2 regions of the Pantoea sp. CFCC18177 genome follow, and region 2 is predicted to be linked to the other one. Evidence: predicted binding sites of a transcription regulator. Region 2 holds the regulator's gene; the other holds the start of a gene.
The links. Region 2 encodes LexA, which represses DNA repair genes until DNA is damaged. Its sites were predicted from a motif close to TNCTGTATGTACATACAGNA; they were not measured.
Positions count from the first base shown of each region.

Region 1 (11,642 bases), on a different contig from region 2:
GAAGTCGCGTACCGCTTCGATAACCGCTTCTTCCTGCTGAGTTTTCATCAGGTTGATAATCTCTGCCGCCGTTCTCACGCCGCCCATCTTCGCGCGCTTGAGGTTGGTACCGTCCAGCAGACCGTTGAGCACCTCGGTCAGTTCTGCCAGCGCCGCTGGCTGGACACCGCCAAAGGTGGCGATACGCAACATCACATCGTGACGCAGACGCTCGTCGAACAGCGCCAGGATATCTGCCGCCTGACCCCGTTTGAGGTGGACAAGGATGGTGGCGATGATCTGCGGATGCTCGTCGCGAATAAGGTCGGCGGCCGCTTGAGGTTCCATAAAGTTGAGCGTTTCCATGCCGCTGGTGGTCTCGTTTTTCTCGAGAATATCTTCCAGCAGGCTGGAGGCACGCTCTTCGCCCAAGGCTTTAACCAGCACGGAGCGCAGGTACTCATTGGAATTGAGACTGAGCGCGGCAAACTGTTCGGCATCGGCCTCAAACTGGCGCAGCACTTCAGTCAGCTGCTTATGCGAGACCTGCTTCATGTTGGCCATCGCCGCACTGAGATGCTGGACTTCACGCTGGTTGAGGTGTTTGAACACCTCCGCCGCGCGCTCTTCACCAATGGTCATCATCAGGATGGCGCTTTTTTCTGTACCGGTCAGACTCATAGTTCATTACCCATCCATTCACGGATAACCAGCGCCACGACGCGCGGATCGTTCTCAGACATATCGCGGATGCGCTGGCTCATCACCTCGGCGCTCATGCGGTTATTCGACTTACGTTCTTGTTCCAGCTCGTCTTTGCTGAGCTGCACGCTGAAGGCTTCTTCTTCTTCCATGGCTGCAGCACGGGCTGCCAGCGCTTCGGCGGCGGCTTTCTCCTGCTCTTTCTTACGCATCAGCTGTGGACGAACCAGTTTGCGATACAGGATGAAGGCAACCAGCGCCACCAGCAGCCAGCGACCGCCGCTCATCAACATGTCGAAGAAGGCCTGCGTCTGCCAGAACGGCAGGTCACCGCCGGTTGGCTCCGTGGTGTTGAACTGCGAGTTCACCACATTCACGCTGTCGCCACGGTTCTGCGAATAGCCCATCGCTTCACGGGTCAGGTCTTCAATCTGTTTGATCTGTTGGTCGTTCAGCGCAACCGCTTTGCCTTTACCGTCATCGCGGTAGTTGACCACTACCGCGACCGACAGACGCTGCACATCACCCACGTTCACTTTGGTATGGCGGATGGTGCGGTCCAGCTCATAGTTGACCGTATCGTTACGGCTTGAATTGCTTGGGCCGCTGCTCTGTGCGGTGCTGGTGGTGGTGCCGTTGTTCGCCGCGTTGTTCTGACCATTGGCATTCTGGCCGTTGGCATTGTTCTGCTGCTGCGGGTTATTAACCGGTGCCGTATTGGCCGGTGCAGGCTGATTAGACAGCGCACCCGGTACGCCGCCTGGATATGGGCTGCCGTTCTGCTGATTGGTATTGGTCTGACGTGAACGAATCGCCGTGCTGTTCGGATTAGCGTTCGGCTGGTACTTCTCGTCGGTTTGTTCGCTGCGGTCAAAGTTAATCTGCGCTGTTACCTGCGCATGCACATTGCCCTGGCCAACAATAGGATTCAGGATCGCTTCAATACGTTGCTGATAGCGCGCTTCAACTTCAGACGCATATTTCAACTGCGCGTCATTCAGGTCACGGCCTTCGCTGTCTGAACGGGTCAGCAGGCGACCTGCCTGATCCACCACGGTCACGTTGCCTGGCGGTAAGCCCGCGACACTGCTCGAAACCAGGTGCTGAATAGCCTGAATCTGCCCTTCATCTAATGCGCGACCCGGTTGCAGGTTCAGGGTGACGGAGGCAGAAGGGGCTTTCTGCTCGCGCACGAACAGAGTGGGTTTAGGCATGGCCAGATGCACACGGGCGCTCTTCACCGGACCGAGCGTTTCCATGGTGCGCGCCAGTTCACCTTCCAGCGCGCGCTGGTAGTTGATTTGCTCGCTGAACTGGCTGATGCCGAACTTCTCATTGTCCATCAGCTCAAAGCCAACGGAGCCGCCTTTCGGCAGCCCCTGTTGCGCCAGACGCAGACGCAGTTCATGCACCTTATCGGCGGGCACCATCAAGGCACCGCCGTTCTCGGCGAACTGGTAAGGAATGTTCATTTGCGTCAACTGCGTGACAATTGCGCCACCATCTTCATCAGAGAGGTTGTTATAAAGGACGCGATAGTCCGGCGCTTTTGCCCACAGCACCAACGCAAAAACCACTGCGATAGCGGCAGCTGCAGCAACAATTAAGGGAATGCGCGGATTCGCGCGCAGACGGGCGAGAAGGTCACTGAAGCCTTTCTTTGCGGTATCTTGTGTGGCGGCTGCACTCGCATTCATGACCGTTTCCTGCCTGACATAATTGACCGGGTTAGTTGTGATAACAAAACAGACTCCCTGACTTTCCTCTTCACATTTCGCATTGCAACTGCGTTGGCTTCTCGTGCTCACCCCGGTCACTTACTGATGTAAGCTCCCGGGGATGCGCCCGCTTACCGCCTTGTTGCAATGCGAACTGTTTTGAGGAAGACATAAAAATGAACTTCCAATCTTATGCCTGGCATTATTTGATGAATCGGGTCACTTCGATGGCTGGATAAGCCGTGGTTTTTACGTTTATTTAGCGCCTTTGTCCTATTGACACTGTGTTAACTTTTCCAGCGTGAAAATGTGAACCCTTCTTCAATGAGGAACAGGCAATGTCGATTCAGGCAATTGATGGTGTGTTGCAGCAGCTGCAGTTAACGTCGCTGCAGGCCAGCGGCAAGCAGGCCGAGTCAACCAGTCAGGTAGATTTCGGTGCGACCATGAAAGCAGCGCTGGATAAAATCAGCGATACGCAAAATGCGGCACGCACCCAGGCGCAAGATTTCGAAATGGGTAAACCCGGCATTCAGTTAAATGATGTGATGGTCGATCTGCAAAAGTCCTCTATCTCAATGCAGATGGGGATTCAGGTACGTAACAAACTGGTGTCTGCTTATACCGACATCATGAATATGCAGGTGTAGTGGCATAGTTTGAAAGGCATTGCTCGCGGTGTGAATTGTCGTTTGTCTTAATGCTGAAAATAAGCGAAGCGCTAATTAAAACAATCACTTACTGATCATTCCTGTCATCTGTGTGTTAGTATGCCGTCGTTGATAAATGCCTGCTCTTGAGGGCAGCGACAAGAAGCGTACATAGATGAAAGAAGGTTATTACTGGGTTAGAGATAAAGATAACCCGCCAGAGGTGTGGCGTTATATTAGGCAGTTTGGCTGGTATCGTCCCTGTGTTGCAGTGCCGATTACCCTCAGCTCTTTTAAGCTGATGAACTATCAAGTCATCAGCGATCGATTATTACCACCGGGCTTTACACCGCTTTAAATGAAAAACCGCCCAAAGTCAGGCGGTTTTTGTCTGTTGAACAGCGCTATTTAATTTCGGGCCAGGCCACCGCTGGGAATCCGCTCAACAGCGGGTGCGCGAACAGATATCCCTGGAACTGACTGATCCCTGCCGCCTCCAGCCACATCCACTCTTCAGCTTTTTCCACACCCTCGGCAATGACGGCAATCTCCAGAGAAGAACAGCATTTGATAATGGCATGCACGATGGCCTGCTTCGGCCCACTTTTATGCACGTCACTGATGATCTCGCGGTCAATTTTAATCTTGTCGGGCTGGAATTTGGAGAGCAGTGACAGGCCGGCAAACCCTGCGCCGAAATCATCCAATGCCAGGCTGATCCCCGCTGCCTTTAGCTTTCTGACTTCTGCTGTGAATTCATCTGCCCGTGAAATGATTTCGTTCTCGGTCACTTCAACGATCACCTGTTCAGGTACCAGGCCATTCGCCTCAATTTCCGTTAACAAGAACTCGACGGCATTCGGCACTGTCACCAGCGACATTGGCAGTAAATTAATCGCCAGGCTGTGATCGCCAATGTTCAAGGTACTTGCAAGTTGAAATGCACGTTTTTTCGAGTGGATATCCGCGTAGTAAACCGCCTCACCTTCGAAAGCAGAAAAGTATTCCTGGGGTGACCCCCCTTTTGGGGTACGAATCAACGTCTCATAGGACACGATGCGACGTGCAAAGGGATCGATAATCGGCTGGAACGCAAAGCGGAAGTCCTGGGGTGGGTTTGACACGTCATCTTGCACGGTATGCGATGATTCATTAGCGATGAAATCCCACATGGTAGCGGCAGGGAGTTCAAAGTAGTTGTCTTTATCGCGCGCCATCACGAAGGTGCGCAGAAACTGCAGCGCGCGATCATCATAAGTCAGTTGGAAACGTGAGGTACCTTTATCCAATACCGACTGGAGAACCGTATCTTTGTCGTGTTCGCGTAAATCAAACAGTTCCATGCCCACTTTGCCAAAGCGCCGTGCTGGCGCGAAGTCATGCATGAGCTCTACCAAATTATGATGGCGGGCATCCGCACTAATACGATGATAAATGCCCTGTACGGCATCACGCGGGCCTTCCAACAGTTGGAAGAAATGCAAGCCGTCGAACAGTAATATGCCTGTTACATCCGCGCGTTTATTCTTGGTGTTGGCTTTAGCAACCATATCTTTAAGCGTGTTGATCGGCACGTGTTCGTGAAGATGGCTGCGATAGAGGATAGTGGTGAGCATAGCGATTGTCCGGACATATCTTTATTGTGGCCCTACACTAGCAGGCCTTGGATAATTATCTCCATAGCTGATCGGCCGAACGGTAAACTTTTTTTCAAATAACAGGTTAACCGAAGCGGCTGGCAATAGACGTCAAATCGAATTGTTAATTAAGTGTATTCGCGCAGTGATTTCGATAAATAAATTCGATTGAATGGATAAATAAAAAGCGTATCTTTGACCTCGTTAACCAGAGGTGAGCATGATGTTACGCGATTATTTAAAGATTGATGATAGCGATAGTTTAGTTGAACAGAGCGTGTTAAGACTCAACAACCGCGGTCAGGAAGATGTCACCGAATGGTGCATTGTTGGCGCAGACGGCAAGCAGAAGGGCAGTGTCGCGCTGTTTGATAAACTCAGTACCCGCCGCTCTTATTGCGTCAGTTATCGAATTACACAAAAGGATGTGCACGGGAGGGTTGTCGTCGATCATCTGACCGACGTTTTGTAATATTTGCCGTAGTTTTCTCCACCTTGGCCCGCTTATTAGCGGGTTTTTTGCGTGAGATAATCGGCGCGATAACGACGCATTTCCATCAACGTTCCAATCAATTGCATTTTGTTCTCCGATGATGTCAACACAGGAAAATCTTCGTTTAAGGGGCGCAACGAGAAAATTTGTTCGTCATGACGCTGAGATAACAGTCGGAAAACGCGAACCTGCGCCACACCATTGACCTCTGCGAGCACCACATCACCAGGTTGTGGTGTGACGGTGGGGTCAAAAATCAACGTATCACCCTGCCGATAGTCGGGTTGCATGGAACCATCTTCTAACATCACGGCCAGCGACTGTTCGCTGAGTAGGATATCGCTGTAGAGAAAGCGTGTGGCCTGCTGTTGCATCGCCAACCGTTGCTCATGCATCCACTGCGCCGCTTGCGTCAAACTTATCAATGGCAGCGGGGTGAGGTGGTTAATCGCCAGCGGTGCGCTAAACACTTCACCCTCGCCATCCATGATCCATGCCGCAGTGCATTGCAGCCATTCTGCCAACCGCAACAGGTTCTCACCGCGCGGCACGGTCTCCTCTTTTTCCCATTGAGAAACAGCAACATGTGATACGCCCACACCCTTGGCCAACGCCTGTTGCGTCAATTTCAGCGCCTTACGGCGACTGCGAATACGCTCACCAACACATTCTTTTTTCATCATCTTGACAACTCCCGGAAGCTTTACTTAAGTATACTTAAATTCATAAACTAAAGTAAACTTAAATTCAGGCGTTGGCTGCGCACCTGGCAAGGGCAGTCAATGTGCTTCTGGGGCGGACTCCTTGCCAGTGTTGAGAGGTGGGGCATGGAAAGTAGTTTGGTGACCAGTGTCGGTGCGCTGCTTCTCGGCGGCGGCGCGGCAGCTGTGTTCTGGAAACCGTTAATGGCTGGCATTGCAGCCATCGTCACCAGCAATCGCGCCGGCGGCGAGATCATCACCAGCTACAAAGAGCAGGTGATGCTTCTCAAGGAGAGCCACGCGCTGATGCGCCGGGAGAATGATGATCTGCGCATCCGGCACGATAAAAATCTCCGGCGTATCTCTTCGCTGGAAACCGATTTACGGCTGATCAAGAACGCGCTGGGCATTTTACTGGCGACCACGGAATCGGATCACAGTGACAAATTCCGTAGCCAAATCAATCAACTGATTACCACCCTTGAGGAGAGTCGCGATGGTGCAGATAAACAGTGAATTTTCAGTCAGAGGTCATCGGCGTCAGCTGCTGTTGGGCGGATTGTTGCTGGTGCTGTCACTGATGTGTGTGGCAATGACCATCATGTTTGTTTTCGTCAATAACAGTGCCAATCGCCGGGTGGAGGATATTCGCCAGCAGTACCGAACCATCTCTGATCGACGCGAAGCTCGCGTAGCCGAACTGACCAGCCAGTTGGTGGCGCTGCAGAAAAAACTCGATGGTTTGCCAGACCGCACGGCAAACAAAACGGCAGACAAAGTTAAGCAGGTTGTTACCGAAGACGCGCCACCAGAATCAACGCATTAAGGAGGCCATGATGAGTATTACTAAGCGGATCGCAACTCGTCTTCATCAGTTGCGGTCTTTATTCAGCAAGAAGGAGAAAGTTATGAGCGACCAAACTGTTATTGAACCGACCACCGCCACGGATACCAGCACAGTGTCACCGCTGGAGAGTTTTGCTAATGAGATCGCGGCACCGGATGCGAGCAGTGCGCCAGCACCGGAGGTTGCTGCACCTGCGGCAGCCGCCAGTTCAGCCGCTGTCTCTGCCGTCAGCGAGGATGTGAGTGCCAGCGTTAAAGACTTCACGCAGGCATTTAACTTTGTCGAGCAGGGCGTGGAGAAGCTGGGGGCAGCCGCCAAGGATGAGCTGATAGCGTTAGCACGGAAGTATCTGTAACTATACGGGCGGTCATTTGGCCGCCCGATTTAACCTTCCGATTATTCCTAAGGCAGTCTCGATATTTTCTACTAACTTTAATCATTCAGACGTTATTTAAACAGGCTTATTAAGCAAAAAGGAAGACACCATGAGTGATACAGAGACTGTCAAAACCAAAACCGACTACCTGCGTGATGTCACCTCACAGCTTAAAGAGATGCGTCACTACGCACAGACCAACACCGAGACGCTTTCCAGCCACTGGTTAGCCTTCGATGCAGGCGAGTATAAGGATAAAGAGTATGCGGGACGTTTCGACACGCTGCTCAATAAGCAGGGCAAACTGCTGGATGACATTGAGCAGACGATTCAGGATTTAGAGATCACCATCAATCACAGCGAACAAGAAAGTTAATTTCCCTTCGTGCGGGTGGCCTATTCGGCCACCAGCCACATATCCGCTTCATCGAACATCTCTTCGACAATACGTGCGATAGTTGCTTTTTCGTTCTTACTCAAATCGGTATCAATCCCATTACGCTCCATCGGCTTGACGCGCACCTCAACCTCAGGAAATACACGTTGCACGCGCTTCTCCAGCTCCTGCAAAATCATCTCGCGTGCGCCTGGCAAACCGGCAACGTTGCGCTTGTCGTAAATCAGCTCCACAAACATCAGGGCATTCCATTCTTCAAAAGGGTGCGTCATATTACTGTAAATAAAAACAGTAGCAAGTCATCGACGCTAGTCGGCTGGAAATTTTTTCTTTCTGGCAAGCGGCGCACAGGATTTGCGCTGATACTCAACAGCGTTACACAGGGAAATGGACTCATTGGGAGGTAGACATGCGGCAACTGGTGATCGATATCTTGCTGAAAATGGCAAAAATGGATACGGAAGCAAAAGAGCTGGTGGCGCAGGTTGAAGCGCAATCATTACTGATCGCGGCCTTGCTGATTCATGCGAAGCAGGATAATAGCTTAACCATTAGCGATACCGTTCAGGATGCGATTGTGACGGCTTCCCGCAGCGGGCATGAGTTTTTGCAGTCGGATGTGGATCTGCTGCTCACCCATATTAATCGTCTGTTGGCGGTGGCGAGCTATGTTGAGGTGAAGGGTATTGAGCGCGAAGAGTAGGGGAAAAAATACTACCTCTGGAGGGGAAATCCAGCAACTCCTCCAGAGGCGGTGCAACAGCACCTTCGTTCAAGGACAATCTACGACCTAAGCCGTCAGAGATAAGTTATACAACTTCGATGGTGTTGTACAACTTTTTCCTTGGTCATTTGTGTGGTTGGAGGTGTATCTGAGACGCCTTTTTAGTACCGCTCCGCTTAGAGTTCGTTCTTAATACAGAACTCTTCCCACGTCATCCCCAGCGCTTCCGCATGAGATTTTAAATAGGTTTCAATGGCTTCCGCAGCAACCGCTTTATCGGGTTCGGCCAGTTGAATAGAAAACAGCATGCCATCCAGTTTCTTTTGGCGCAGGAACGCCGCGTAAATACGCTCGGCATGCCATTCACGCAGTTGACGCAAAGACAGGTTAGCCGCACGCGCATCACTTTCGGTTAACTCATCCAGCGCGGCCTGGAAATCGGCATGCGCAGCAAAAAACATGGTGCGGGCTTGTGCGTAATACTCTTCTGGGGTTTTCATTCGGAATTCCTGCTGATCATCTTGCGCGCTAGTGTAACGCGCGCCGGGAACATTGTCAGGAACCACCGGGTTTTAATGAAGATTCCTTGCGTAACTTACGCGAAAAATTATAACGTACCGGGCATTGAAGCGAGCGTAGGAATCGATAATGAAAAAGTGGATGGTACTGGCCGCATTGGCATTGAGCGGATGTGCGCAAATCACCAGCTATGAAGGGGCAGTAAAAACCCCGGCACCGCAGGAATTACAAGGTAACTGGCAGACCGTGGGGCCACAAAGCAAGCTGATCAGTGATCAAGCTATCGGCAGCCTGATTATCGGTGCGCAGGGCGATACGCTGGATTGCCGCCAGTGGCAGCGCGTGATTGCCAAGCCGGGCAAATTAACCCGCCTGGGCGATGATTGGGTCAACGTGACACGTCAGGTGCGCGTGATGCCGATTACCCTGCAGAACGGTGAGCTGCGTTATGACGGCTTGCGGATGCGTAAGGTCGATCGTCCAACCGTAGAGTGCCAGCAGGCCTTAGAAGAGGTGGCGAAACGCCCAAATGACGCGGTGATTCAGAATATTCAGCCGCAAATTATGGAGCCGGTGTCGGTGCCTGCACAGAAGTAATAAAAAAAGGGTGAGCACGAGGCTCACCCTTTCTCATTCACACTTCATGACGATCACGAACTCTGCGGCAAATACACATTACCTTGCTTGCCGTAGGCGCTCATCACCGATTTCTGCTTAGATGACTGGCCCACCAGCAGCGTCAGCTCGTCCATACGCAATTTCAACAGACGTTTGACTTCACTCTCATTGTCGAGGATATGACGCAGTACCGGGCGCAGCTGATCCTGCAGCTGGCTGGACGGCGACGCGGCTTCCGTCGAGCGGGCCAATGTTTGCACCGCACTGACATAATCCATCTCCTTTGTAATCAGGTCATCCCATTCGCCGTCTGCGGCCAGGCGCAGCATTCCATGGCTGAGATCGAGTAGCTGTTGGTAAACGGTAATCAGTTGCGGTGCGTTATTCATTAAACGGCGTCCTGAAGGTGTTGAGGTTGTGCGACTTCTTTCCAGGCATCAGCGATATTGCGTAAAAGACCTTCGACTTCTTCGATGGCTTCTACGTCATTTCGCAGGTTGGCCTGCAGCAGACGGCGGACCATATAGGCGTAAAGCCCCACCAGATTATCGGTGAGCTCATCGCCGCTACCTTCCACCAGACCTTGCTTAAGTCCGTTTTCGATGATGTTGATCGCTTTCGACAGCGATGAACCTTTGCCTTCAATATTGCCATCCTGCAAGAACAGGCGGGCACGTACCAGCGCGCTGAGCGCGCCGTCAAACAGCATGGAGACCAGCTGCTGCTGGTTAGCGCTCATCACTGCGCTCTCCACACCAATTTTTGCATAGGCTTTAGTGCCATTTGCGCTGTACATGATCACTCCTTATGAAGAAGAGCTGCTGGAGCTAGAGCTGCTGGATGACTCGAACTGCTGTGTCAGATAGCTACTGGTCTGGTTGAGCGAGCTCATCAGGACATCAAGCTGAGTAAATTGGGTTTTATAACGCGCCACCATGTTGTCGATACGGGTGCTCATGTCGTTATATTGAGTCGTCAGCTGGTTCAGCGTTTTGCTCACGCCATCAGTGGCGGCCTGCACGATACCGGTACTGGAAAGCCAGCCAGTCAGGTTCGTTGCGATGGTGGTGGAGATCCCGGTGGTCTTGCCATCACCGACGATCATCTCTTTTACGCCGTCTGGATCGCTGGTCAGCGCCGTTTCCAGTTTGTCAGAATCGGTTTCCAATTCACCCGTTGTCGGATCGGTAGTGATACCAATCTGTGCCAGAGTTTTATAAGTAGAAGAGCTCTGCGCATTGGTCAGCATGCTCTTCAACTGGGTCTGAATGGTACGCAGGGTGCTGTCACCCAACAGCGCGCCGTTACTGGAATCTTGTGAGTCAGCACCAACGTCAACGGCGGTGTATTTGGTCAACGTATTGAACTGGTCCAGCAAGGTGTTATAAGCATCCACCCAACTGGTAATTGCATTTTCAGCTTTCGTCGTGTCTTTGGTAATGGTCAGCGTCTGATTGCCACTAGTGGTGTCATTCAGGTTGAGCGTAATTCCTTCAAGCGCATCACTGATGGTATTGCTGCTGTTCTCAATCGCAACGTTGTTAACGGTTAACTTGGCATTCTGCGCTGTGACACTCTCGGTCATCGCGTTGCTGCTGGCAGTGGAGTCATAACCCACAATGCCCTGCAAGGTGTCATCACCGGTCACGCTTATCGAGCTGACGGCATTATCACTGCCGGTTTCGCTTGAGGTCAGCGATAAACGGTAGCTGCCATCGCCGACTTTAATAATGGTGGCAGAGACGCCGGCATCAGCACTGTTGATGGCATCACGCATACCCGTCAGCGAGGTTTGATCGCTGGTCAGAGAGATATCTTTGCTGGTGCCGTCTTTCAACGCAATGGTCAGTGTACGGCTGCTGGCGGAGCTGTCACCTAATGCAGTGGTGTTACTGGTCTGTACTGCTGAAGTCAGGGTTTGAGCCTGAGCCAGCTGCGACACGCTGATGGTGTATTTACCGGCAACCACGGAACCCGATGTGGTGGCGCTAAAGGCACTGGAACTGCTGCTGGCAGACGTCGCGGTGAACAGATCGGCATTATTGAGCGTGGTGTTAGCGGTCTGGAAGGTGGTCAGGGCACTTTTCAGCGTCCCGTAAGCACTCAGTTTGGCAGTATAGGCCGTTTGCTGAGTGGAAATCGGTGTCAGAGACGCTTTCTCGGCGGTTTCCAGGTTATCCAGAATGGTACTTAAATCGAGTCCTGAACCGATACCGAGCGTAGAGATACTAGCCATGTTGTTTCCTTTTATATCGACACGGAGAGTGAATACCCGGGTTAT
Region 1 is NZ_JBNBPL010000033.1:9,938-21,579, reverse strand. Features, by position in the region: gene fliG (flagellar motor switch protein FliG) at 1-660, opposite strand, end outside; gene fliF (flagellar basal-body MS-ring/collar protein FliF) at 657-2,378, opposite strand; gene fliE (flagellar hook-basal body complex protein FliE) at 2,738-3,049, shown strand; gene ACPUC8_RS23605 (hypothetical protein) at 3,225-3,407, shown strand; gene ACPUC8_RS23600 (diguanylate phosphodiesterase) at 3,454-4,665, opposite strand; gene ACPUC8_RS23595 (hypothetical protein) at 4,910-5,158, shown strand; gene ACPUC8_RS23590 (helix-turn-helix domain-containing protein) at 5,194-5,862, opposite strand; gene ACPUC8_RS23585 (hypothetical protein) at 6,007-6,396, shown strand; gene ACPUC8_RS23580 (hypothetical protein) at 6,377-6,706, shown strand; gene ACPUC8_RS23575 (hypothetical protein) at 6,789-7,082, shown strand; gene ACPUC8_RS23570 (hypothetical protein) at 7,213-7,479, shown strand; gene ACPUC8_RS23565 (DinI-like family protein) at 7,500-7,739, opposite strand; gene iraP (anti-adapter protein IraP) at 7,910-8,203, shown strand; gene ACPUC8_RS23555 (DUF6388 family protein) at 8,401-8,724, opposite strand; gene yedD (lipoprotein YedD) at 8,873-9,340, shown strand; gene fliT (flagella biosynthesis regulatory protein FliT) at 9,394-9,750, opposite strand; gene fliS (flagellar export chaperone FliS) at 9,750-10,157, opposite strand; gene fliD (flagellar filament capping protein FliD) at 10,167-11,597, opposite strand.
Region 1: a site for LexA is predicted at 7,775-7,794, ahead of ACPUC8_RS23565 (DinI-like family protein). Genes of this name have one in related genera too.

Region 2 (11,642 bases):
GGCAGTTCAGGCGCTAGGGTGTGGCGATCGCGCGCGGCATTAAACGGAGATTGATTGTAAAGCTCACTCACCCAGTGATACGCCGCTGCGGCCGTGGTTAATCCGGCTGCACGTGCATAGTGGAAGATGCTGCGCTGGTTACTTAAGCGGTTAACGCCGTTATGAATAATCCCGCTCTGCACCGGCGGAATCCCGGTAAGTATGCATTCATACAGCGGGCGCGACAGCGAAGGCAGCTCGCAGGTTAAGGTGTAATATTGGCCGTTACCCTGTTTGCATTCCGCGAACAGATAGCCCATCGCATGCTGCGCCACCTGATTGCTCAGCCCATCCAGTACCACCAGGATTGTTTTCATTCCCGTTCCTTACATCATTCAAATTGCCGGCACTATGCGTAGCGGCGCAATTCATTGCGCATTGATTAACGATATGCGCGATAAATCGCGCCGCTACGGCGTGTGCAAAATTACTGCTTCATATTAATGATGACGTTCTCTTGCCACAGACGCGGCAGCATTTTGGAGGTCTTATCCCATGCAGCCTGGTCTTTGATCGGACGGGCATTTTTATACTCAGACTGCGGCAGCAGTTTGGCCTGCACATCGGCTGGCAGGGTTAAATGCTCGGCACGAATCGGACGTGCATAGCCTTTTGCCAGGTTAATCTGACCTTCATCGGACAGGATATATTCACGCGTCAGCTTGGCGGCGTTCGGGTGTTTGGCGTATTTGTTGATGATGGTGGTATAGCCGGAAATCACCGAACCATCAGATGGGATCACCACTTCGTAGCGATTTTTGTCAATCTGATCGCGGTAGTTCAGACCGTTAAAGTCCCATACCACGGCAACCTGAATCTCGCCTTTCTCAATGTTGGCAATCACCGGATCGGTCACGCCCAAACGGCCTTCTTTTGCCAGCTCACCGAAGAAATTCAGCGCCGGTTTCAGGTTCTTCTCATCACCGCCCATCGCATAGTTAGCGGCCAGTACGCCGTTAGCCGCCTGAGCAGCCACGCCGACGTCACCGATAGTAACCACATACTTACCTTTCTTCAGATCGGCCCAGCTGTGCGGTGCATCTTTCACCTGCTGCTTGTCGATCAGGAAAGCGATGGTGCCGGTGTAAGCCAGCATCCAGTTGCCTTCGCTGTCTTTCGCCCAGCTCGGGATCTGATCCCAGTGCGTAGGTTTATAAGGCTGTGCCAAACCTTTGGTGACCGCGATAGGGCCAAAGGCCGCGCCCACATCACCGATATCGGCGCTGGCGTTCTCTTTCTCTGCATCAAATTTCGCCAACTCCTGCGCAGACGACATATCAGTGTCGCTGTGCTTCAGGCCATATTTGCTGCTGATGTCATTCCATGTGTCTTTCCAGTTTGCCCAGCTGTCTGGCATACCCACGCTATTGACTTGTCCTTCAGCACGCGCGGCTTTTTCCAGCGCGGCAAGGTCGTTATCGGCGGCGTGCGCGGCGGGCAGCGCAAGCAGTACGGCACTGGCTACTACAGAGGAGATAAACGCTTTCATCTCAGTGGCTCCGGGTGTAAGTTGTGGGACGTCTTGGTCTAGTCCAGCAAGAACCGAGCCAATTTAGCCCGATCAGATGAAGGTTTTATGACCATGGTGGTGAAATGTGGTGTGGCACGCAGCTCCACATGCGGATACGGCGCGCTAAAGCGTGGGATATGCTTGTCATATTGTAGTCATCGAACTGTCATAGTGCAGATATTGCACTAATAAGAGGCTGTAAAATGTCGTCGAAAACGGCGGACGTGATTGCCGCAGCATTGTGCGAACGCATTGAAAACGGTGAATTTGCCAGCGGACGCCTGCCAGCAGAGCGGAACCTGAGCGAACACTACTCCACCACGCGCATTACGCTGCGTGAAGCGCTTGGCTTGCTGGAAGTGCAGGGGATTATTTATCGCGAACTGCGTCGCGGTTGGTTTCTGGCGCCCCCGCGGCTGGTCTATAACCCGGCTCATCACAGCCATTTTCATGCGATGGCCGCTGAGCAGGGACGGGTGGCGACCACCGAAGTGATTGAAGCGCGGGAAGTGCCTGTACAGCTGGCTATCGCGCGGCATTTAAATCTGCTGGAGGGTGACAAGGTTTACCGCATCCGCCGCTTGAGACGCATTGATGGCCGTGCGGTGTTGTATGTTGAGCACTACCTCAACCCGGCATTTTTCCCCGGTCTATTAGATGAAGACCTCACGCGTTCCATCACAGACCTTTACGATCAGCGTTACGGCATTCGTTACGGTGGCGCGCGTTTCACCATTCTTCCCGGACCGCTACCCGCAAGAGCCGCACCCGCGCTGAATGTGGCCAGCGGGACGCCAGGTTTGCTGATCACCCGCATCAACCGCGATCGGCAGCGCAGGGTGATCGATTGCGATTGTGAGTACTGGCGCTACGACGCGCTCTGTGTGGATGTTGATGTGTAGCATATTGTGATTTCGATCACACTACAGCATGATAGCGCCAGAGAGTTCTCGTACGATAAGGCGCAAAAAATGACAACAAAATCAGCACCGGGGCAGCTTATTGCTTCGGTATAGCAGTGGGTTCTGAATATTGGCCTGGTGATTCTGGCCATCATCCTCGTGGTGTTTTTGGGGAAAGAGACGATTCATTTAGCCACGGTACTGTTCAGCACCGGTGAGCAGGCCTCTTCTTACCTGCTGATTGAAGGGATCGTCATCTACTTTCTCTATTTCGAATTTATCGCGCTGATCGTGAAGTATTTCCAGTCGGGCTATCACTTCCCGCTGCGTTATTTTATTTATATCGGTATCACCGCGATTATCCGCCTGATCATCGTTGACCATAAAAATCCGTTCGATACGCTCTATTATTCGGCGGCGATCTTGATTCTGGTCATCACGTTGTGGCTGGCGAACAGCAATCGCTTAAAGCGCGAATAACATCTTCTTCCTGACGTGGCACAACCAACAGTGCCACGTCGGTTTCTCTGCGCTAAACTAGGGCAACTTTTTTTCCGGAGATGTCCTGATGTCGCATCAAGCGCTGCGCCAGTTACGCGCACTGCACTGGCTGCCAGCCTCTTCCCCCTTACTCTCGCCCCCATTACTTGACTGGTTGCTGGAAGAAGACTCGATGACGCGTCGTTTCGAGCAACATTGCCAGAAAGTCACGGTTGAACTGATCCGCGAAAGCTTTATCCGTGCCGACGAAATGGCGCAAGAAGCGGAGTTCCTGCCTGCTGACGAACGATTTTGGCTGCGTGAGATCGTGCTCTGCGGTGATGGTGAGCCTTGGTTAATTGGCCGTACGGTGGTGCCTGAAAGCACGCTGAATGGCCCCGAGCTGATGCTGCAAAATCTCGGCACCCGTCCGCTGGGTCGCTATTTGTTTGCTTCCTCAACCCTTAGCCGTGATTTTATCGATCCCGGTCAGGTCGAGGATTTATGGGGACGCCGTTCTCGCCTGCGTTTGTCGGGCAAGCCGCTGATGTTAACTGAACTGTTTTTACCGGCGTCGCCGCTGTATCGCGCGCTGGAGCAAGGATAAAGACCTGTGGAAAAAACCTTAACCATGACCAAATGGCAGGCCTATCGCCGCCTGATGCGCATTGATAAGCCGATTGGCACCCTGCTGCTGATGTGGCCAACGATGTGGGCACTGTGGCTGTCAGGCATGGCCGTGCCGCCGTTGTCCGTGCTGGTGGTGTTTGTGCTGGGTGTGTTTGTCATGCGTGCCGCGGGATGTGTCATCAATGACTACGCGGATCGCAAAGTTGACGGCCACGTTAAGCGCACGGCTTCGAGGCCGCTGGCGAGTGGCGCGGTGACGGAGAAAGAGGCCAAGATACTGTTCGTGGTGCTCGGTCTGTTGGCGTTTGCGCTGGTACTGACCATGAATCGCATGACGATTCTGCTGTCATTTGGCGGCCTGGCGCTGGCGTGGGTTTACCCGTTTATGAAGCGCTTTACCCATTTGCCGCAGGTGGTTTTGGGCGCAGCCTTTGGCTGGGCAATTCCGATGGGATGGGCGGCAGTTAGTGAGTCCTTACCACTTGTTTGTTGGCTGGTGTTCTTTGCGAACATCTGCTGGACAGTGGCCTATGACACCCAATACGCGATGGTCGATCGTGATGATGACCTGAAGATTGGCGTGAAATCTACGGCGATTCTGTTTGGGCGTTACGACAAGCTGATCATTGGCTTGTTGCAGCTGGCGACGCTGGGCCTGATGGCGCTGGTGGGTTGGATGCTGAGTCTGAATGGCGCGTTTTACTGGTCATTGTTGCTGGCGGGTGCTTTATTTGTGCATCAGCAAAAGCTGATTGCCCAGCGCGAGCGCGATCCCTGCTTCCAGGCGTTCCTGAATAACAACTATGTGGGTTTGGTGATGTTTATCGGGGTGTTGCTGAATACCCAGCCGTTTATTGATCTGTTTTGATGTAGAGGCGCACCCAGGTGCGCCTCTAACAGGCATTACTCGTGAGTAACCGCGCTTTCAATGGTCAGACGCACATCGCTGGTAACCAGCTCTGCCAGCATCTGCCACATGATATGAGTACGCTCTGCATCGGCATCACCCGAATCACTGATGTACCCTTCGTCACGCAGTGACAGCACTAAGGTCGTGAAGACAGCTTTATCGAAGAACTCCGGTGCGTTAATGCCGTGCAACACCGATAGACGTTGAGCCAAAGTACGGCTCTCTTTCTCCAGCGTACCGCGGTTAATCGTTGGCTTGGCACTCAGAATGGCAAAGGTAATAGCAAAACGTTGTAAGGTTTCGCGGATACCGGCTGCCAGCAACTGCAGTGAACGATGACGCGCAGGGTTCATGCGCAGCTGACCTTCCTGCAAAGTAATCAGCCCTTGTCGCGCCATCTCAGCACTGAGTGCGTTCAACAACGCAGGCAGCTCGGCGTTATCCCAGCGCAGGAACAGTTCACTCTTCAGCATCGGATAGACCAGGCTAACCTGACGCAGCAGTTCCGCTTCATCGACTTCACGATGCTGCTGCACGATGGCGGCAATCAGCGACGGCATCACCAGCATGTGGTGGATGTTGTTGCGATAGTAGGTCATCAACACCGCTTGTTCGCGCGGCAGGATAATGATGTCGCCGATGCTGTCCTTTTCGGTCTCAAACTTGTTCATGCCCATGGCATGGTCAAGCAGCGCTTCGGCGCTCATATCCGGAACCGTTGCTTCTGGCGAATACGGCACATTACGCAGCAGCTGGGTATAGCACTCGAGCTGTTCAATCAACTGTTCGCGGGTGAGCGAGCGCTGACGCGATGCCAGCAGTGCCGTAACACACAGGTTCATGGCATTAGCGGCGCCGGCTTCATTGATGCGCACCATTAAACGCGCCGCGATATCATTCACGGTGGGTGTCATCCAGGCTGGACGCAGTGGCTCAATCGGATCGATTGCATCACGCCATTCCGGCACGTTTTTGTTCAGGTAGTTCATCAGCGGCAAAGGTTCGCCGAAGTTGACATAGCCCTGACCAAGATTGCGCAATTTACGCAAGCCGCGCACCATCTGCAGGAAGCTCTCTTTTTCCTTAGCCGCACCGCGCAGCTCTTTCGCGTAAGTGCCCACCTCCATCACGTGTTCATAACCGATGTAGATCGGCACAAACGTGATAGGGCGGCTACCACCGCGCAGCATGGCCTGCAAGGTCATCGACAGCGTGCCGGTTTTAGGATCGAGTAAGCGACCGGTGCGTGAACGCCCACCTTCCACGAAATACTCAACCGAATATCCGCGGCTGAACAGTTCGCCCAGATATTCGCGGAACACCGTGGAGTAGAGCTTGTTGCCTTTGAAGGTACGGCGAATGAAGAAAGCGCCAAGACGACGGAAAATCGGACCCGCAGGCCAGAAATTCAGGTTAATACCGGCTGCAATGTGCGGGGGCACCAGGCCCTGGTGATACAGCACATAAGAGAGCAGCAAGTAGTCCATGTGGCTGCGGTGGCAGGGCACATAGACAATCTCATGGCCGTCTTGCGCCAGCTGACGCACACGTTCGCCACCATTGACATTGATGCCCTGATAGAGACGACTCCACAGCCAGCCCATCACACGGTCAGTGACGCGAATGGCTTCATAGGAGAAGTCCGCAGCCACTTCTTCCATCATCTCGATGGCGTTCTGTTGAGCTTTCTCATGGGAAATCTTTTTGCTGCGCGCTTCGTCTTCCACTGCTTTCTCAATCGCTTTGGATTGCAGCAGTTTGTTGAACAGATCCTGACGTGCGGGCAAGCGCGGGCCCACCGCCGCCAGGCGTTGACGCGCAAAGTGAATGCGGGCCACGCGCGCCAGTTTCTGTGCAATAGACTTATCGGTACCGTGTTCCGTCGCCATCTGGCGCAGGGAAACGGTCGGCGAGAAGCGCACAAAACTGTCACGGCCGTGCCACAGAATGGCGAAGAACTTCTCTATACCATTCATCATGCGCAGATGTGGCGTGGCTTCACCCTGGATTTCGCGTCCTGGTGCGCGACCAAACATCACCGAAACCGGCAACATTTGAACGTCGAGATCAGGGTTACTGCGGTGCAAATCGAGGTAATCGTGAAACAGCTTCACGGATTCTGGATTGGCCACGAAATAGGGGATAACGCGCGGACCATCGTGAATAAACACGTGGCGCGGCAGTAGAGTACCATCGATCTCTAAGGGGGCCAGGGGATCCGGCAGATCATGTTTCAGACATTGCGCCCGCAGTGTCAGTAAGTCTGCCTTTGAATCATAAGGCAAAACGTACATCACCGGACGTGTCGGATCGATCCCATGTTCGGAGACAGGATCGGTCGGAATGACCTTACCTTTTACCAAAATAGAGAGTGGTAAATTCAATAATTTGTAATAAAGTTTACGCCAACCTGACATAGACAACTTAAAGCCTCTTGTTAGCAAAGCGCGGCAAGCATACCAGAAAGTGCAGCGAAGATCTGTGGTGACACCACCTCAGGCTGCCGAGAAATTGACGTCAAAATCAATCAAGGGTTCCACCAGCATGGCAAATAATGTCACCGGTTTTCAAAGAATAGTGAATGCAGCCGGTTATTCCTGGCAGGGGTTACGCGCTGCCTGGCAGAATGAAGCGGCATTTCGTCAGGAAGCGATCGCCGCAGTGATCGCCGTTATCGTGGCCTGCTGGCTGGATATCGATGTCATTTCTCGTGTGCTGATGATTGGCTCAGTGGTGCTGGTGATCATTATTGAAATAATTAACAGCGCCATCGAAGCGGTGGTGGATCGCATCGGCGAAGAGCGGCATCCGCTGGCAGGACGCGCAAAAGATATGGGTTCAGCGGCGGTATTACTGGCTATCTTGCTGGCCCTGTTTGTCTGGATCACACTGCTCTGGTCCCATTTGCGATAGCCATTCCAGATTCACCGCGCTGCGCTAATTCGCCGCTGTTTTGGTTTTCATTTCGCCAATACCTGTATATACTCACAGCGACTGTATAAACAACCAGGGGGCGGGATGAAAGCGTTAACAGCAAGGCAGCAACAGGTCTATGATCTGATTCGCGACCATATTAACCAGACGGGCATGCCGCCAACGCGTGCGGAAATTGCTTCGCAACTGGGATTTCGCTCGCCCAATGCTGCTGAAGAGCATCTGAAAGCGCTGGCGCGTAAAGGTGTTATCGAAATTGTTTCGGGTGCTTCACGCGGTATTCGTCTGCTGATGGAAGAAGAAGTCAGCGAAGGTTTACCGCTGATTGGCCGCGTAGCCGCCGGTGAGCCGCTGCTCGCGCAGGAACACATCGAAGCGCACTATCAGGTTGATGCCAATCTGTTCAAACCTAACGCTGATTTCCTGTTACGCGTAAGCGGAATGTCGATGAAAGATATCGGGATTATGGATGGCGATCTGCTCGCGGTGCATAAGACTCAGGAAGTGCGTAATGGCCAGGTCGTGGTGGCGCGTATTGATGATGAAGTCACCGTAAAACGCTGGAAAAAGCAGGGCGCTATTGTACATCTGCTGCCCGAAAATACCGATTTCCAGCCGATCGTGGTCGATACGCGTGAACAGTCTCTGACCGTTGAAGGTCTGGCTGTGGGCATCGTGCGTAACGGAGAATGGCTCTAATCTCTTTTTGAACTCCCCCGCTGCGGTAGCGCTTATCGCAGTATGAAGTACTGATTCTTTGCGTCGGACTTTTGTGGTTCAGCGTGAGGAATCAGGCTGATCTTCGCAACAACGGAACGGGCGGATGCGGCTGTTTTCCTCTTCAGATAAAGCACTCTGGCGGCTGGCGCTGCCGATGATTCTCTCCAATATTACTGTCCCGCTGCTCGGCGTGGTTGATACGGCGGTGATTGGTCATCTCGATAGTCCTATTTATCTGGGCGGCGTGGCTGTCGGTACTACAGCGACCAGCTTCATCTTTATGCTGCTGCTATTCCTGCGCATGAGCACCACCGGGCTGACGGCCCAGGCCTTTGGTGCCAATGATAAAACCGCACTGGCGCGCGCGTTGATACAACCCTTATTGATTGCTTTGGTTGCAGGCTTGTCGTTTGCGCTGCTGCGAACGCCTGCGAGCACTCTCGCGGCAACGTTGATGGGCGGTAGCCCAGAAGTGCAGCAGCAGGCGCAAATATTTATCGAAATTCGCTGGCTGAGCGCGCCGGCCACACTGGCCAATCTGGTGATTCTTGGCTGGCTGCTAGGCGTGCAGTATGCCAGGGCGCCCATGGTGCTGCTGATCGTTGGGAACCTGGCCAATATTCTGCTCGATTTACTCTTCGTACTGAAACTGCACTGGGGCGTGGCGGGGGCTGCGGCGGCAACCGCATTGGCAGAATATGTGACGCTGGGAGTCGGTTTATGGATGGTAGCGCGCGTGCTCAGGCTGCGCGGTATCCATTTTACGCTGCTCAAGCAAAGCTGGCGCGGTGATGCTGCGCGCCTGTTCCGGCTCAATCGCGACATTATGCTGCGTTCGCTGATGGTGCAGATTTGCTTTGCCTCTCTCACTCTGTTGGGCGCGCGCATCGGGCCAGACGTGGTGGCAGTCAACGCGGTATTGCTGATGTTCCTCACCTTTACCGCCTACGCGCTGGATGGCTTTGCCTATGCGGTCGAAGCATGCTCAGGGGAGGCTGTCGGGGCAAAAGATCGCAGCCGATTATTACTTATCTGGCATGCAGCCTGCCGTCAGGCGGGGATTGTCGCGTTAATGTTTGCCCTGATATACGCCTTTACCGGTCCATATATCGTGGCGCTGCTCACTTCGCTGGAGACACTGCGTGAAATAGCCGATCGCTATTTAGTCTGGCAGGTGATTCTGCCATTGGTCGGCGTATGGTGCTATCTGCTGGATGGCATGTTTATTGGTGCCACGCGCGGACGCGAAATGCGCAACAGCATGGTGATGGCAGCGGTGGGTTATGGCGTTGCTCTGCTATCACTCCCCTGGTTGGGAAACCATGGCTTATGGCTGGCGGTAACGGTGTTTCTTACGTTGCGAGGCGTAACGCTGTGGTGGGTGTGGCGTCGTCACTGGCAGCGTGACACCTGGTTCAGTGCGGGATAAGCGAAGCGTAACCTACAGATTATTCTGTATTTTTTTGCGCAATCCACGCTGGGTACTATAATTATCTCAAACGGCGCAAATGAGTAGCGCGTTGTGTAGATGTTTCCTTGCTTTTATAGGGGATCATCTTATCTCACTCAGGATGACGTGGAGGATTATGATGAACAAAGACGAAGCGAGCGGTAACTGGAAGCAATTCAAAGGGAAGATGAAAGAGAAATGGGGCAAGCTGACGGATGACGATATGACCGTCATTGAAGGTAAACGCGATCAGCTTGTCGGCAAAATTCAGGAACGTTATGGCTATGCGAAAGAGCAAGCCGAAGCGGAAGTCAAAGACTGGGAAAGTCACAATAATGACTACCGTTGGTAAGCAGCCGCTTTAAGGATGATGCTCCTACCCCGCCGATCACCCGTCGGCACGGCACAAGGAAGTGCCAACTACCCTTTTCTTACCTTCTTTTTACTCTCAATTTCATGGTCATGATCGCAGCTGTCATGGTGCTTACACGCGGCGACTTCTGCACAATTTTCACACAACCCATGCGCTTCAATGACGGTATGACGCAGTGAAAAACCTGCCTGATCGGCCAAACCCGCGATGATTTTTTCCACCCCATGAGCATGTTTCTCACTGACAGCCGCACAGCCGTCACACACCAGCATGACTGAGGTATGGGCTGGTTCGTCAAAATGATGGCACACCACGTAGCTGTTGTTAGATTCAACGCGGTGAATAAACCCTTGTTCTAACAGGAAATCCAGTGCACGGTAAATCGTTGGCGGTTTAGCCTGCGGTTCACTGATGCGCAGTTGATCCAACAGGTCATAGGCACTGATCGAACCATTTTGCTCGGCCATCAGACGCAGCACTTCAGCGCGTTGAGTGGTCAGGCGCACGCCGCGATCAAGGCAAAGTGATTCTGCTTGAGTCAGCAGTTGTGCGGGCGTGAGGTTTGACATAAACATTCTCCAGGTTGCAGGCGATGTTATTTTATCACACAAACTTTTACCCTGCTGTGATTGCTTTTTGTTCTTATGTTGTCTAAGAAAACCCACGATAATCAATGAATTAACTTTCCCATTCTGCAACTCTTATCCATTCCAGCAATTTCATACTCTCTATTAGATCAGCCAGATAGCATAAAAACCGTCCTGATTTTGCTTTGCAACTCACCGGGTTAGCGTCTAAGGTTCAAAAGGTCTTAAGTAATTTCTGGTATCAATTTACGTATTGTTCATTTTTCTGCATAACAAAACAGCAGAATGGTGTCTGCGCAGCCAATTCTGTGAATAGCAGTGCTATTTCCTTTTAGTTCACAGCAATGATGCGTTAGCCAGGGTTCAGAATAGCGGCTAACTAAACTGTTTCGTTTCTGAGTGATTCAGCGACATTTCAAAGGTGATGGCAGGCTCATGGTGAAGACAATATTCAGGCACAAAAAAGTTGCTTATCTTGTTGGTTTGAATGCGGTATTTCTTTCTTCTTCAGCTCTGGCAGCGGGTACATGGTATGACGCACGCAACGATGCAATGGGGGGGACGGGCGTCGCCTCATCCACCTGGAGTTCGGCGGTGCTGGCCAACCCGGCATTGATGACCAAAGCCAAACCTGAAGATAACGTCAGCATTATTTTCCCTTCGGCGGGTGTTCAGGTTACGGACGCCGATAAATTAATTAACAAAGTCGATGACATCAGCGACAGCGTCGATCGCTACAAAGACGTGATTGATAATCTGACGTTTGCCGATTATCTGCGAGGCTATCCAGAACTCAAGGCTGCCGCCGGGGATATGGCTAATCAGCTGGAAGGTTTAAAGGGTGATAAAGCCCATGGCACTGCGGGTGTAGCCTTTGCGGTTACCGTGCCAAATGAAACGCTGCCCTTTGCATTTATCACCAAAGCCTACGGTACAGCACATGTGCAGGCCAATGTTGCCCAGAGTGATATCACTTATCTGCGCGGTGTCGCAGACGGCACGGTGATTCCTTTGCCAGGCGACCAGGATAAATTAACGTCCAGCGGTAACGGTTTGGCAGCATTAGTCACCGACTACGGCGTTGCACTGGCCCATGAGTTCAACGTT
Region 2 is NZ_JBNBPL010000017.1:70,414-82,055, forward strand. Features, by position in the region: gene ACPUC8_RS17230 (alkaline phosphatase family protein) at 1-356, opposite strand, end outside; gene ACPUC8_RS17235 (ABC transporter substrate-binding protein) at 467-1,528, opposite strand; gene ACPUC8_RS17240 (UTRA domain-containing protein) at 1,753-2,451, shown strand; gene psiE (phosphate-starvation-inducible protein PsiE) at 2,575-2,931, shown strand; gene ubiC (chorismate lyase) at 3,020-3,538, shown strand; gene ubiA (4-hydroxybenzoate octaprenyltransferase) at 3,563-4,429, shown strand; gene plsB (glycerol-3-phosphate 1-O-acyltransferase PlsB) at 4,465-6,888, opposite strand; gene ACPUC8_RS17265 (diacylglycerol kinase) at 7,016-7,384, shown strand; gene lexA (transcriptional repressor LexA) at 7,490-8,104, shown strand; gene dinF (MATE family efflux transporter DinF) at 8,229-9,554, shown strand; gene ACPUC8_RS17280 (CsbD family protein) at 9,715-9,927, shown strand; gene zur (zinc uptake transcriptional repressor Zur) at 9,996-10,517, opposite strand; gene ACPUC8_RS17290 (conjugal transfer protein TraF) at 10,971-11,642, shown strand, end outside.